DNA from 2 places in the Agromyces sp. NPDC058110 genome. Region 1 is predicted to be linked to the other one. Evidence: predicted binding sites of a transcription regulator. Region 1 holds the regulator's gene; the other holds the start of a gene.
What was found. The regulator LexA, encoded in region 1, represses DNA repair genes until DNA is damaged. The targets are predictions, from matches to a motif close to TCGAACANNTGTTCGA.

Region 1 (5,095 bases):
CCCACGCCGAGGCGAACGAGCTCGTGCGGCGGTTCCTCGACGCCGGCATCCGGAGCTTCCTCGCCCTGCGCGGCGATCCTCCCGTCGGGGCGGATCCCGATGCCCCGCTCGGCGACCTCGCGTCGGCGGCCGAGCTCGTGCAGCTGATCCACCGGGTGCAGCAGGAGCGCGAACCCTTCGACCAGGTCGCCGTGGCGGGCAACCCGCGTGCCAGCCGAATCCAGGAGCGCACGCGCACCACGCGGGTGGCCGTCGCGGCGTTCCCGACGGGCCACCCGCAGTCGAGGGACCTCTCGCGCGACGTCGACATCCTGCTCGCGAAGCAGGTCGCGGGCGCGAACCTCGCCATCACGCAGCTGTTCTGGGAGGCCTCCGACTACCTCGGATTCGTCGAGCGCGCGCGTGCAGAGGGGGTCACGATCCCGATCCTGCCCGGCATCATGCCCACCACGACGCCCAAGCGGCTCTCGCGGCTCACCGAGCTCACCGGCGTGCGGCCGCCCGATGCCTTCGCCATCGCGCTCGAGGTCGAACCCGACGCCGCCGCGCAGACCGAACTGGGCATCGACTTCGCCACGCGCCTCGCCGCGGAGGTCATCGCGGGCGGTGCGCCCGGCCTGCACCTCTACACCTACAACCGCCACGAGGCCGTGCTCGACGTCGTCGGGCGACTCGGACTCGCCACCCCGCACCAGCTCGCGAACGAGCGCGACGCCGCACGGTGACCGTACGCGCCGTCCCCACCGGGACGCTCGTCGGCGTCCAAGCCTGAAGGGCCCACGGCCACGACGAGGCCGTCCGCGCTCGAGCACCTCATCCCGGCGGCCAGGGCGGTGCGCGAGTCGGCGGTCGTGCAGACGGCGTCGCGACCGGCCCGCGCGGGCCGGACTCCGTCAGGGGCGGATGTCGCGGACCACGCGGCATCCGACCCTCGCCGTCCCGCCGGGGGCCGCGTAGCCTGTGCCCCATGCGCGCGCTCAAGTACTCGATCAACGTCACGCTCGACGGATGCGTCGACCACCGCGTCGGACTCGTCGACGCGGAGCTGCATCGCCGCTCGGCCGACCTGCTCGCGCAGGCGGGCGTGCTGCTGTTCGGGCGCGTCACCTACCTCATGATGGAGGAGGCGTGGCGGCCGCCGCTCGCGCCGGGCATGCCGGAGTGGACGCAGCCGTTCGCGAGCGTGATCGACGCGGCGCCGAAGGTCGTGGTCTCGAGCACGCTCGACTCGGTCGACTGGAACGCGGAGCTCGTGCGGAGCGGGCTCGAGGCGGCCGTGCGGGAGCTCAAGCGCGCACCTGGCGGCCCGATCCTCACGGGCGGCGTGATGCTGCCGACCGAGCTCGCGCGGCTCGGGCTCATCGACGAGTACGAGTTCGTGGTGCACCCGAGGGGCGTCGGGCACGGGCCGACGCTCCTCGCCGGACTCGACGAGCCGCTCGATCTCGAGCTCGTGGGCCGCGAGGAGTACCGCTCGGGGGCGGTGGCCATGCAGTACGTGCCGCGATCGCGCTAGGACCCCGCGGACTCGGCCGTCACGGCCGGCCCGGAGCTCGCACCGTCGGAGCTGCGTGCTCAGACGGCGCGGAGCACCGCGACGATCTTGCCCAGCACCTCTGCGGCGTCGCCGAGGATCGGTTCGAACGCGCTGTTGCGGGGGAGCAGCCAGGTGTGGCCGTCGCGCTGGCGGAAGACCTTGACCGTCGCCTCGCCGTCGAGCATGGCCGCGACGATCTCGCCGTTCTCGGCGGTGCGCTGCGATCGCACGACCACCCAGTCGCCGTCGCAGATGGCCGCGTCGATCATCGAGTCGCCGACGACCTTCAGCATGAACAGCTCGCCCTTGCCCACCAGCTGCCGGGGGAGCGGGAACACCTCGTCGATCTGCTGCTCCGCGGTGATCGGCACGCCGGCGGCGATCCGGCCGACGAGCGGGACCATCGCCGCGTCGCCGACCGGGGTCGGCTCGGCGTTCGAGGGCGTGCGGCTCTCGGTGCCGGGCAGCTCGATGAGCACCTCGAGCGCACGGGGCCGGTTCGGGTCGCGGCGCAGGTAGCCGGCGAGCTCGAGCTGGTTGAGCTGGTGGGTCACGCTCGAGAGCGACGAGAGGCCGACCGCGTCGCCGATCTCGCGCATGCTCGGCGGGTAGCCCCGGCCCGAGACCGAACGCTGGATGACCTCGAGGATCGAGATCTGCTTGGCGCTGAGGCTCTTGCGCCGACGGCTGCGGCCGGACTCGCGCTGGTCGTCGAGTTCGGTGCTCATCGTCGTCGCTCCTCTTGCTGACCGTTCCGATGCCGGACCGATCGAATGTCGGTGGTGTCTGATCGACTGTCGTCGGACATTCGAAACTGTATCCGGCCCGAAGGGGTGCGGCAAACATCTGTTCGAGTGTGTCGCGAGATCCGGAGCCGAAGTTCTCCGGTACCGGGTTCTTGCGGAGTTCGAAATTCGAAGGTATGTTCGGAACAGAGTTTCGCATTCGGTCCTCCCGACCGTGGGCCGAGTGCGAATCACCCCAGGAGGTGCGAGATGAGTGCAGTGCTGGTAGCCGGTCCGTTCGGGTCGTACGCCGACCCCGCCGTCGCGGTCGAGGCCGGGCGCGAGCCCGCCACCGCGCGCAGTCACCTCCGACTCACCAGGCGGGGCCGCGCGGTGTTCACCGCGCTCGCCGCCATTCCGCTCGTGCTGCTGGCGATCTCGTTCGTGCTGGGCAGCGGCGGGGCGGCGGCAGATGTCGACGGCGCGAAGGGTGCGGCGCTCACCTACCTCACGGTCGCCGACGGCGAGTCGCTCTGGAGCATCGCCGAGTCGCTCGCTCCGCAGGCCGACCCCCGCGACATCATCGACGACATCATCCGTCTCAACGGGCTCGACGGCACGGTCGTGCAGCCGGGTCAGCGGCTCGCCCTCCCGGCGCATCCGTAAGACCTCGACGGCTGCACGCGGCGGCGGTCCGGTTGAAGGGGTAGCGCGGGCGTCCGGCGGCCGTCCCGGCCGGGCGCCAGGCCGGTTCCGACCAGGGCGAAGGCAGCCGTCGTGCGGCGTCACGGGCGGACGGGGCGCTCATCGGTGCTCGCTAGCATTGATCGGGTGACCTCCCTCGAAGACCTGCCCATCCGCGAAGACCTTCGCGGCCGCGCGCCGTACGGCGCCCCGCAGAAGAGCGTGCCCGTCGCGCTCAACGTCAACGAGAACACGCATCCCATCCCCGAGGCCGTCGCGCACGACATCGTGGCCAGGGTCGCCGCGGCGATCCTGCACCTGAACCGGTACCCCGATCGGGAGTTCACCGACCTGCGCCGCGCGTTCGCGGCGTACCTCGGCCACGGGCTCGACGAGTCGAACATCTGGGCGGCGAACGGCTCCAACGAGGTGCTGCAGCACGTGCTGCAGGCGTTCGGCGGGCCCGGCCGGTCCGCGCTCGGCTTCGCTCCGACGTACTCCATGTACGGCCTGCTCTCGGCCGGCACCGGCACCGAGTGGATCGCCGCCGCCCGCGACGACGACTTCGAGCTCTCTCCCGAGACCGCGGTCGCCGCCGTGCGGGAGCTCGACCCCGACATCGTGCTGCTCTGCGCCCCGAACAACCCCACGGGCACCCCGCTCTCGATCGAGACGATCGCGGCCGTCGCCGATGCGGCGAGCGGCATCGTCGTGGTCGACGAGGCGTACCACGAGTTCGCCGACCCGGGCACGCCGAGTGCGCTCACCCTGCTCGAGGGTCGCCCGCGCCTCATCGTCTCGCGCACCATGAGCAAGGCGTTCGCCTTCGCCGGCGCCCGCGTCGGATACCTCGCGGCCGACCCGGCCGTCGTCGACGCGCTGCGGCTGGTGCGCCTGCCGTACCACCTCTCCGCGTTGACGCAGGCGGCCGCGCTCGGCGCGCTGGCCCACTCCGACGAGATGCTCGCGATGGTCGACGAGATCCGCGGGCAGCGTGAACGGATCGTCGCCGAACTCGGGCGCCTCGGCTTCGCTCCGTACCGCAGCGGCGCGAACTTCGTGCTCTTCGGCGGGGTCGACGACCCCCACGCCGTGTTCGAGGCGCTGCTCGAGCGCGGCATCCTGATCCGCGACATCGGCCTGCCCGGATGCCTGCGCGTGACCGCGGGCACCGAGACCGAGACCACGGCCTTCCTCGAGGCGATCGCCGCGTTCGCGCCGGCGACCGCCGTCTGAGCCGCACGACCGCGCCCGACCCGACGAACCCGGGCTGAATAGGATGGACGCATGACCACCACGAACGCACCTCGGACCGCGCGCGTGCAGCGCGAGACGAGCGAGTCGAGCATCGACCTGTCGATCGACCTCGACGGCACGGGCACGAGCGACATCGAGACCTCGGTGCCGTTCTACGACCACCTGCTGACGGCGTTCGCGAAGCACTCGCTCACCGACCTGACCGTGCGGGCCAAGGGCGACATCGAGATCGACGTGCACCACACCGTCGAAGACGTGGGCATCGTGCTCGGCCAGGCGATCCGCCAGGCGCTCGGCGACAAGCGCGGCATCTCTCGCTACGGCGACGCGCTCGTGCCGCTCGACGAGGCGCTCGTGCAGGCCGTGGTCGACATCTCGGGGCGGCCGTACCTCGTGCACACCGGGGAGCCGGCCGGGTTCGAGTACCACCTCATCGGCGGGCACTTCACGGGTTCGATGGTGCGGCACGTGTTCGAGGCCATCACCTTCAACGCCGGGCTGACGGTGCACGTCAACGTGCTCGGCGGCCGCGACGCGCACCACATCGCCGAGGCCGAGTTCAAGGCGTTCGCGCGTGCGTTCCGCCAGGCCAAGGCGTACGACCCGCTGGTGTCGGGCATCCCCTCGACGAAGGGCGCCCTGTGACCCGCACACGACGGGTGGTCGTGCTCGATTACGGGTCTGGCAACGTGCACTCCGCGGCCAAGGCCGTCGAGCGTGCGGGCGCCGAGGTCGAGGTCACGTCCGATCGCTCGGCTGCGCTGGAGGCCGACGGCCTGCTGGTGCCCGGCGTCGGCGCGTTCAAGGCCGTCATGGATCAGCTGCGGGCCGTGCGCGGCGACGAGATCATCGACCGCCGCCTCGCGGGCGGGCGTCACGTGCTCGGCATCTG
Region 2 (5,095 bases), on a different contig from region 1:
ACCACGAACCCCAAGCTGGTCGCCCAGCACCAGGCGAAGGTCTACGGCAAGGCCGCCGTCGGCGCACCGCCCATGTCGGTGCCGCACCTCGACACGCGCGTCGTCGACGGCGAGACCGCGCTGCTCTTCGGGCCGTACGCGGGCTTCACGCCGAAGTTCCTCAAGACGAGCACCTGGTTCGACCTGCCGTTCTCGATCCGACTGCACAACCTCGGGCCGATGATCCAGGTCGGCCTGAAGAACTTCGACCTCGTGAAGTACCTCGTCGGCGAGCTCATGGCGAACCGCGAGAAGAAGATGCAGGCGCTGCGCGAGTTCATGCCCACGGCGAAGACCGACGACTGGGAGCTCATCACGGCCGGCCAGCGCGTGCAGGTCATGAAGAAGGACCCGAAGCAGGGCGGCATCCTGCAGTTCGGCACCGAGGTCATCACCGGCGCCGACGGCACGATCGCGGGCCTGCTGGGCGCCTCGCCCGGCGCGTCGACGGCCGCACCGATCATGCTCGACGTGATCGCGCGCTGCTTCCCCGACCGCATGGCCGAGTGGGAGCCGAAGCTCCGCGAGATGATCCCGAGCTACGGCACCGAGCTGTCGGCCGACACCGCCGAGGCCGAGGCCTCCCTCGCCGAGACCGCGAAGACGCTGCAGCTCAGCGCCTGAACGGACGCGTGCATTCGGGGTCGACGTCTGCTATCGTCGACCCCGCTATGAAGTGAGTACTCCCACCGTCCCGCGCCTGAGGCGCCGTAGACACCGGGTGTACCCATTCCACCGTTCGCGACGGTGACGGCTGCTCCCATCTCGGCAATGCCCGGCGGGAACCTTCTTCCGCTCCCGGGTCGCCGGCGCTACCACGCGCACGCGACGGGCCCGCGCGGTGCACCGTTCGACCGACCGCAGGCACGCGGCATCCGTCGACGGCTCGGGAGCACTCGTGAAAGGGCGTCCGCATGCCGGTACGCATCATCGAATCCTTCTACCTGCGCGCCGACGGCCTGTCGGCGCAGTACCCCGATCGCCGTGTGTTCAGCGATCTCGAATTCTCCGTCTCGCCCGGCGAACGGCTCGGCCTCATCGGCGAGAACGGTGCGGGCAAGTCCACACTGCTGCGACTGCTCGCCTCCGATCAGGCGACGGATGCCGCGGGCGGGCGCCGGGCGTCGGCCGCCGGCCCTGCGCCGGTCACCGCCGACGGGGTCGTCACCCGGCCGCGGCGCACGGGCCTGCTGCTGCAGGAACCGGCGTTCGAGTCGGGCGACCTCGTGGGCGACCTGCTGGAGCGCGCGCTCGTCGAGGTGCGCGCGGTGGAGCGCGAGCTCGACCTGGCCGCCGAGGCGATGGCCGAGGCGACCCGCACCGACGACGAGGTGCTCGCCGCGGCATCCGCCGATCGGTACGCGGCCGCGCTGGACGCGGCCGAGCAGGCCGACGTCTGGGGTGCCACGGCCCGCCGCGACGAGCTGCTCGACGGTCTCGGCGTCGCCGGCATCGGGCTCGAACGACGCCTCGACGAGGTGTCGGGCGGGCAGCGGAGCCGGTTCGCGCTCGCCGCGCTGCTGCTCGGCGGGCCCGACGCGCTGCTGCTCGACGAGCCGACCAACCACCTCGACGACACTGCGGCGGACTTCCTCGAGGCGAAGCTGCGCGCCTGGCGGGGGCCCGTGCTGTTCGCGAGCCACGATCGGGAGTTCCTCGATCGCGTCGCGACGGGTCTCGTCGACCTCGACCCCGGTCGGCGCGGCGCGCTCGCGGCCGTCGACCAGGAGCCGACCGCCCAGCGCTCCGGCGCTCCGGTCTACGCGACCTCGGAGCGCGCGAGCCAGGACGACCTGCTCGCGGCATCCGGCGGCACCGTCTTCGGCGGTGGGTTCACCGAGTACCTCGCGGTGAAGGCCGACGAACGACGCCGGTGGGAGCGCCAGCACGACTCGGAGCAGCACGAGCTCGAGGCGCTCACCGCGATGCTCGCGGGCGACGGCGGTGCCCGTCGGGTCGCGCACGGGCGTGCGCCGACCGACAACGACAAGTTCCTCAAGCACTTCAAGCGCGAGAGCGTCGAGACCGCGGTGGCGCGTCGCGTGCGCAATGCCGAGGTGCGCCTCGAGGAGCTCGAGCGCGACCAGGTGCCGAAGCCGCCTGCACCGCTCGCGTTCGCCGGCATCCCGCAGGGCTCGCACGCGCTCGACGACGAGGACGGCCCGCTCGTCGCGGTGTCGGACGCCGTCGTCGGCGACCGGCTCGCCGTGTCGTCGTTGCGCGTGCGATCGGATGCGCGTCTGCTCGTGACCGGCGCGAACGGCGCGGGCAAGTCGACGCTCCTGCACGTGCTCGCGGGAACCCTGCGGGTCGACGGCGGCGCCGTGCGCCGGCGTCGAGGGCTCCGCGTGCAGGTGCTCGAGCAGGACGTGCGGTTCGCGGAGCCCGCGGCCCCCGCACGTGAGGTCTACGAACGGGTGCTCGGCGAGCGGCGCGCCGAGCAGGTGCCGCTCTCGAGCCTCGGCCTGGTCGCCGCGCGCGACGAGTCGAGGCCAGTGGGTGCGCTCTCGGTCGGACAGCAGCGCAGGCTGGCGCTCGCGCTCGTGTTCGCGCGGCCGCCGCACCTGTTCCTGCTCGACGAGCCGACCAACCACCTCTCGCTGGCACTCGCGACCGACCTCGAGGAGGCGCTCGGCACCTATCCGGGCGGGGTCGTCGTGGCCAGCCACGATCGGTGGCTCCGACGCCGGTGGTCGGGGGAGCGGCTCGAGCTGACGGGCGGGCGGGTGGCCCGCACGGCGGTTCCGGCCTGAGCGGCGGTTCCGATCCGAACAGCGGCGCGCTGCGGCATCCGACCCCTGGATGTCACAGCGCGCCGCTTGCAACTCATTCGAACATGTGTTCGAATGTCTGGGTGAGATGGAGTGGCCAGGAGCTGGGCGTCGACCAGGCGGGAACGCTGCCGGGCCTCGCACGGCTGAACAACCTGGTCCGCGCGGTGCAGACGCCCGACTTCGCGGGCATGACCTTCCACGAGGTGCTCGCGAAGTCTGCGCTGAACCATGTGCCCGGCCCGTCGTCGATGCCCTTCAGCTGGACCGTGAACCCCTACCGGGGCTGCAGCCATGCCTGTGTGTACTGCCTAGACCCGCAGACGGTGATCACGATGAGCGACGGCCGCGAGAAGAAACTCGCGCAGCTCCAAGTCGGCGATGAGGTGCTCGGCACCCGCACCGAGGGGCGGTACCGCCGATACACCCCCGCGAAGGTGCTCGCGAAGTGGTCGACGCGCAAGCCGGCGTACCGTATCACCCTTGCCGACGGCACCTCGATCATCGCGAGCGGTGACCACCGCTTCCTGACCGACCGCGGATGGAAGCACGTCACCGGGTCCATGAGCGGGCCCGGTCAGCGGCCCTACCTGACGACCGCGAACTCCCTCATGGGGTTCGGGAGGTCGGGCCGCCGCCCCGACATCTCCACGTCGTCCGATCGGTATGCCATGGGATACCTCACGGGCATGATCCGCGGCGACGGGCTGCTGTTCGCGCGCACTTACCGGAGACCGAGCGGCACGCCGAACAACGTCCACCAGTTTCGCCTCGCCCTCGCCGACGTCGAGGGCCTCGAACGTTCGCGCGCCTTTCTCGAACGCTTCGGCGTGAAGACGAAGCCGTTCGAGTTCGCGCCCGCGACGGAGAGACGTCGGGCGATGTCGGCGATCCGTACCGCGCGTCGCGCCGATCACGAAACGATCTCGCGCCTGATCGAGTGGCCATCGGACCCGTGCGACGAGTGGGCTGCAGGGTTCCTCGGCGGCATCTTCGACGCTGAGGGGTCGTGCAGTCGTGGCGTTCTGAGGATCTCCAACAAGGACGAGAGCATCCTGGGTGAGATCGAGCAATCGATGGCGCGGTTCGGGCTCCCGTTCGTCCGCGAGAAGGCGAATGCAATCGGTGTTGCGAACATCCGCCTCAGGGGCGGCTTGCCGGCCCGAAACGCGTTCTTCGCCATCTCGCAGCCGGCCATCACGCGAAGGCTCGCGCTGGTCGGCACTGCGATCAAGAGCAGCGCCGACCTGCGGGTCGTGAGAGTCGAGGCGCTCGGCGAAGAGCGCGACCTGCTCGACATCACGACGTCGACGGGGGACTTCATCGCGAACGGCGTGGTGAGCCACAATTGCTTCGCCCGCCCCACGCACACCTACCTCGACCTCGATGCCGGCGACGACTTCGACCGGCAGATCATCGTGAAGGTGAACGTGGCCGAGGTGCTCGCGGGCGAGCTCGCGAAGCGGTCGTGGCGGCACGAGCCGGTCGCGCTCGGCACGAACACCGACCCGTACCAGCGTGCCGAGGGTCGATACCGGCTCATGCCCGGCATCATCGACGCGCTCGCCTCGAGCGGCACGCCGTTCAGCATCCTCACGAAGGGGTCGTTGCTGCGTCGCGACCTGCCGCTGATCGTCGACGCCGCCGGGCAGGTGCCGGTCGACCTCGCCATGTCGATCGCGGTCTACGACGACGAGCTGCAGCAGTCGATCGAGCCGGGCACTCCGAGCACCAAGGCCCGGCTCGCGACCGTGACGGCCGTGCGCGAGGCCGGCCTCGACTGCACGGTGTTCCTGATGCCGATCCTGCCGTACCTCACCGACACCCGGGCCCACCTCGACGAGGCGCTGCGCCAGGTGAAGGCGGCCGGCGCCACGAGCGTCGTGTACTCGGCGCTGCACCTGCGCGGGGGGGTCAAGCCGTGGTTCATGCAGTGGCTCGAGCGCGAGCATCCGGAGCTCGTGCCGAAGTACCGGTCGATGTACTACGGCCAGAACGCGTACGCGCCGAAGGAGTACCGCAAGTGGCTGGCCGCCCGCGTCGCCCCGTTGCTGCGCGCCCACGGACTCGCGCGCGGGCAGGAGGACCCGGCGACCGGCGGGGTGCGCTCGGCTGCGACCGCGCAGACGACCGCCCGATTCGCCGCCCGCCGAGCGGCCGAGCGCACCGAGTTCGCGGCGGCGCCCGACGTGCTGTTCTGAATTCGCGCCCGCCCGCGAATTGCACGATCTCGGGCCGATGCTGGGATAATCCGGAGAGTCCAGTGTGAACACCCGATGCACTCG

Region 2: the regulator LexA is predicted to act here: its motif matches at 2,870-2,885, upstream of ACFVS8_RS10800 (intein-containing Rv2578c family radical SAM protein).

What each region holds. Positions count from the first base shown of each region.
Region 1 covers NZ_JBHVTI010000002.1:618,540-623,634, forward strand. The annotation lists gene ACFVS8_RS07410 (methylenetetrahydrofolate reductase) at 1-725, shown strand, start outside; gene ACFVS8_RS07415 (dihydrofolate reductase family protein) at 968-1,516, shown strand; gene lexA (transcriptional repressor LexA) at 1,576-2,265, opposite strand; gene ACFVS8_RS07425 (LysM peptidoglycan-binding domain-containing protein) at 2,533-2,928, shown strand; gene ACFVS8_RS07430 (histidinol-phosphate transaminase) at 3,094-4,182, shown strand; gene hisB (imidazoleglycerol-phosphate dehydratase HisB) at 4,234-4,848, shown strand; gene hisH (imidazole glycerol phosphate synthase subunit HisH) at 4,845-5,095, shown strand, end outside.
Region 2 covers NZ_JBHVTI010000004.1:120,889-125,983, reverse strand. The annotation lists gene ACFVS8_RS10810 (malate:quinone oxidoreductase) at 1-663, shown strand, start outside; gene ACFVS8_RS10805 (ABC-F family ATP-binding cassette domain-containing protein) at 954-2,792, shown strand; gene ACFVS8_RS10800 (intein-containing Rv2578c family radical SAM protein) at 2,894-5,011, shown strand.